2 regions of the Solwaraspora sp. WMMB762 genome follow, and region 2 is predicted to be linked to the other one. Evidence: riboswitches for the same ligand, from Rfam matches in the RefSeq annotation. Region 2 holds a riboswitch; the other holds the start of a gene.
What was found. A riboswitch is a leader RNA that binds a small molecule or an ion and turns the genes downstream of it on or off. The one in region 2 is predicted to bind cobalamin.
Positions count from the first base shown of each region.

Region 1: linked by a shared signal. The riboswitch ahead of ACN27J_RS03620 (VWA domain-containing protein) and the one ahead of metE (5-methyltetrahydropteroyltriglutamate--homocysteine S-methyltransferase) in region 2 are both predicted to bind cobalamin.

Region 1 is NZ_JBMHMD010000001.1:754,973-757,347, forward strand. It holds gene ACN27J_RS03610 (CbtA family protein) at 1-723, opposite strand, end outside; gene ACN27J_RS03615 (CbtB domain-containing protein) at 741-941, opposite strand; cobalamin riboswitch at 974-1,147, opposite strand; cobalamin riboswitch at 1,259-1,386, shown strand; gene ACN27J_RS03620 (VWA domain-containing protein) at 1,467-2,375, shown strand, end outside.
Region 2 is NZ_JBMHMD010000001.1:4,217,361-4,219,735, reverse strand. It holds partial or broken gene ACN27J_RS18800 (ribonucleotide-diphosphate reductase subunit beta) at 1-464, shown strand, start outside; gene ACN27J_RS18795 (hypothetical protein) at 442-765, opposite strand; cobalamin riboswitch at 874-1,082, shown strand; gene metE (5-methyltetrahydropteroyltriglutamate--homocysteine S-methyltransferase) at 1,196-2,375, shown strand, end outside.

The DNA of each region.
Region 1 (2,375 bases), 3.5 Mb from region 2:
GGTCCGGGCCGGGGTGAGCAGCAGTCCGAACACCACCCCGAGGACCGTCCACATCGTGGCGAGCTGCGCCAGCGAGGCGAGCCGGAACTCCCACAGCAGCGCCGCCGGGATATCGGCGGGCACGTCGACCCCGGTGGCCGGCCAGAGCGCCAGCAGCAGGGCGTACCCGACGACGGCCAGCGCCGCCGCGACCACCGTCCGGTAGGGAGCCGGCCGCGCCCAGCCGGTCAGCCGCCGGTGGGTCAGCAGCGCCAGCCAGGTGACGGCGGCTGCGGCGATGATGAACGACAGATACTGTCCGGTGCGCTGGTTGACGGTGTCCGGGTCGCCGACGCCCGGCGGGTTGGCCGGGAAGTGGATCGCCGGTAGCAGCGCCACCACGACGAAGCCGAGCCCGGCGAGCAGCCCCACGCGGCGGAAGTCGTCGCGGCCGGGCAGCAGGTGCCGGGTCGCCGCGAAGACCACGGCGACGATCAACGCCAGGCACAGCGCCACCGCGACGGTGGCGACCAGCCCGCCGAGGACCTGCATGGCCCGACCGACCAACTCCTCGTCGTGGCTGTGTCCGGCCGTCCCGGTCGCCGCGCGGGCCTCCTCGACGACCAGCGCCGACTCGATCTGCGGTTCGACGATCAGCAGGGCCGCCACCGCGCCTGCCACGCCGGCGGCCGCACCGGCGAGCAGGCCGCGGCCCAGCACCGCGCCGAACGGGTAGGTGCTCATCGGAGCCGGCCGCCCGCTCAGTGGCACGGTACGCCGAGGGCGTGCCGGCCGTCGTGGGTGAACTCGTGCACGAACTCGGCGGCACCGGCCAGCACCAGCCCGTTGTCCTGCGCGACCAGGTAGATGACGACCGCCGCGACGGCGGCCAGCAACCAACCGGCGAGCGGTACGCGGATGGCGGTGGTGGTGACCTCGCCGCCGACAGAAGGTGCAGTCATGCCAGGAAATCCTCTCGTCCATGCCTCGTGGCGATGCGGTGCGTGCCACGGCCGGTCTCCTGGCTCCCGGATCGTCGCAGCCGTCCCGCCTTCCCGGACCGTCGTCGGCCCAGTGGCATGGTGGAACGGACACTTCCCGGTCACAGTGGCGAGGACCACGCCGGACTCACACCGGCTTCCCGAACACCGTGGCATGCGCAGCGTACCGCCGTCGTGACCGGCCGGGCAATGGCTGTGGCCGTGGCCGGCACCGGGACCGGCGCCACATTGACGGTGGACCGTCGGTGGGGGAGCATGACCGGCACGAGCGGTGCGCGGAGGAACCCGGTGCGAATCCGGGGCGGTCCCGCCACTGTGACCGGTGAGTCGCGTCCCCGTGAGACAGCCACTGCCCCAACGGCGGGAAGGCTCGGGACGCGACGTCGATCCGGCAGCCAGGAGACTCCGGCCGCTCGCTGGTCCACCGGTACGCGGGCGTGGACACCCGCGGGAGGGATTCACCATGCACACCTGTCGGCCCCTGCCATGACGCCGTACCCGTTCACCGCCGTCGTCGGCCTGCCCGACCTGCGGCAGGCCCTGCTGCTCGCCGCGGTGCACCCCGGCATCGGCGGCGTGCTCATCCGGGGTGAGAAGGGCACCGCGAAGTCGACGATCGTCCGCGCGCTGGCCGGGCTGCTGCCGGAGGTCGACCGGGTGCTCGGTTGCCGGTTCGGCTGCGACCCGGCGGCCCCGGACCCAACCTGCCCCGATGGGCCGCACACCGCGCCGGTGACCGCACGCCGCGGCCCGGCCGCCCTGGTCGAGTTGCCGGTCGGCGCCACTGAGGACCGGGTGGTCGGCACGCTCGACATCCAGCGGGTGCTCAGCGCCGGCGTGAAGGCCTACGAGCCAGGGCTGCTCGCCGCCGCGCACCGGGGCCTGCTCTACGTCGACGAGGTCAACCTGTTGCCGGACCATCTGGTGGACCTGCTGCTGGACGCGGCGGCAATGGGCCGGGCCCACGTCGAACGCGACGGGGTGTCGGTCAGTCACGCCGCCCGGTTCCTGCTGGTCGGCACGATGAACCCGGAGGAGGGCGAGCCGCGTCCACAGTTGCTGGACCGCTTCGGGCTGATGGTGTCGGTGGCCGCACCTTCCGAGGTGGCCGACCGGGCCGAGGTGGTGCGCCGGCGGCTGGCGTACGAGACCGACCCGGTGGCGTTCGCGGATCGCTGGCGGTCCACCGACAACCAGCTCGCGCTGCGGGTACGCGATGCGCGGGCGGCCCTGCCTGCGGTCACGCTGCCCGATGCCGAGATCGACCGGATCGCCCGGATCTGCCTGGCGTACCAGGTGGACGGTATGCGGGCCGACATTGTGATGGCCCGCGCCGCCGTCGCGCTGGCCGCCTGGCGCGGTCAGACGGCGGTCACCGCCGCTGAAGTCGCCGAC
Region 2 (2,375 bases):
ACGGTGCCTTCGCCTACGTGTACTTTTTGCGGTCCCGGGGGCTGCTCAACGGTCTCGCGTCGGGCACCAACTGGGTGTTCCGCGACGAGTCGATGCACATGGCGTTCGCCTTCGACGTGGTGGACACCGTCCGCGCCGAGGAGCCGGACCTGTTCGACGCCGAGATGGAACAGCAGGTGCGGGACATGCTCGCCGAGGCGGTCGAGTGCGAGGTGCAGTTCGCCGCCGACCTGCTCGAACAGGGCGTCTCCGGGATGTCCCTGGCCGACATGCGCGAATACCTGCAGCACGTCGCCGACCGGCGGCTGGCCGTGCTCGGCATCGCACCGATGTACGGCTCGACCAACCCGTTCGCCTTCATGGACCTGCAGGACGTGCAGGAACTGTCGAACTTCTTCGAACGCCGGGTGTCGGCGTACCAGGTCGGGGTGACCGGGTCGGTCACCTTCGACGACGACTTCTGATTCGACGACGTTTTCTGCTCGGTTGAGCCGGATCGCTGCTGTCCCGGGCGGAGTTGTCGCCCAGGACAGCAGCGACCCGATCACAGACGCATTCCGTCGGTTCAGATGCGTTGAGCATGGCCTGGATCTGCGCAAGACGGGTCTGGGCATCGCGCAACTGCTGGTGTACTCGTACCGTCCGGGCGACCCGTGCGCCCACCTGCCGACGGGACGCATCAAGGCGGTTGAAGTCCGCAGGCGAGACCGCGATCATTTCACGGCCATCGACAATCACGGCACGCTTGTCGATCTTGCGGCCCATGCGGCACCTTCCGTGCGGACGAAGGTTGGACGACAAGTCCACCACGCGACAGCCAGGCACTGTCCCGTACGTCGGACACCCTGACCCGGACAGCGCCCTCGGGCCCGTACGATGGCCGGTGGAGCTGGTTCGTCCCGTCCGTACGGGCGGGACGTCGTAAGAGGGAACCCGGTGGGAGACCGGGACTGCCCCGCAGCGGTGAGTGGGAACGACCGCCGTCAACAGAGCACTGGACCGCGAGGTCTGGGAAGCGACGGCCAGTAGGCGACTGTGTTATGCCCACGAGTCCGAAGACCTGCCAGCGCTGCGCACGCCGCCGGTGTGCGCCGCCGGCGGCCTCTCGGGAGGGCCAGGGCGGAAAGCCGGTACCCGAGGTGTACCCGTTTTCCCTCCCGTGTCCGCCGGGCACTTCGAGGGAAGGACCCCCTTGGTGAGTACCGCATTCGGCCAGAGCACCGTGCTCGGCTACCCACGCATCGGCGCCAATCGTGAGCTGAAGAAGGCTGTCGAGGCGTACTGGGCTGGCACCATCGACGCCGACGACTTGGAGAGCACCGCCGCCGGGCTGCGGGCCGAGGTCTGGCGTACGCTGCGCGACGCTCGCCTCGACGCGATCCCGTCGAATGTCTTCTCCTACTACGATCACGTTCTCGACACGGCCGTCGCCGTCGGCGCGATCCCGACCCGGTTCACCCGGCTCGGCCTCTCCGCGCTCAACACCTACTTCGCCATGGCCCGCGGCGTGGACGCCGAGCCGGCCCTGGAACTGACGAAGTGGTTCGACACCAACTACCATTACCTGGTGCCGGAGATCGACTCCGACACCGTCTTCACGCCCGATCCGACCAAGGCGCTCAGGGAGTACGCCGAGGCCGCCGAGCTGGGCATCACGACCCGGCCGGTGCTCGTCGGGCCGGCCACGTTCCTGCTCCTGGCCAAGGGCGACGATCCGTTCGCCCGCATCGACGACCTGGTCGAGACGTACGCGCGGATCCTCACCGCGCTGGCCGACGCGGGCGTGGCCTGGGTGCAGCTCGACGAGCCCGCGTACGTCGCCGACCGCACCCCGAACGAGATCGACGCGCTGCGCCGCGCCTACACCCGACTCGGTGAACTGGCCAACCGGCCGCAGATCTTCGTCGCGACCTACTTCGGTGAACTCGGCGACGCGCTGCCGGCACTGCTGGGCACCCCGGTCGAGGCCGTCGGCCTGGACCTGGTGGCGGGACCAGGGAACCTTCACCGGCTCGCCGCCGCCGGCCCACTGGGTGGCAAGACGATCGTCGCCGGCCTGGTCGACGGCCGCAACATCTGGCGTACCGACCTGCGGGCCGCCATCACGGCCGGCGCGACCGTCGCCGGCCTCGCCGATCACATGGCCGTGTCCACCTCCTGCTCGCTGCTGCACGTCCCGGTCGACCTGGCCGACGAAACCCGCCTCGATTCCCGGCTGTCCGAGCGGCTCGCGTTCGCCCGCCAGAAGGTCGACGAGGTCGTCGTGCTCGGTCGGGCGCTGCGCGACGGCACCACGTCACTGCCCGCCCCGGTGCCGCCCATTCCCGCGCAGTGGCGTCACGACGATGTCCGTGGCCGCCTGACCGCTCTGCGGC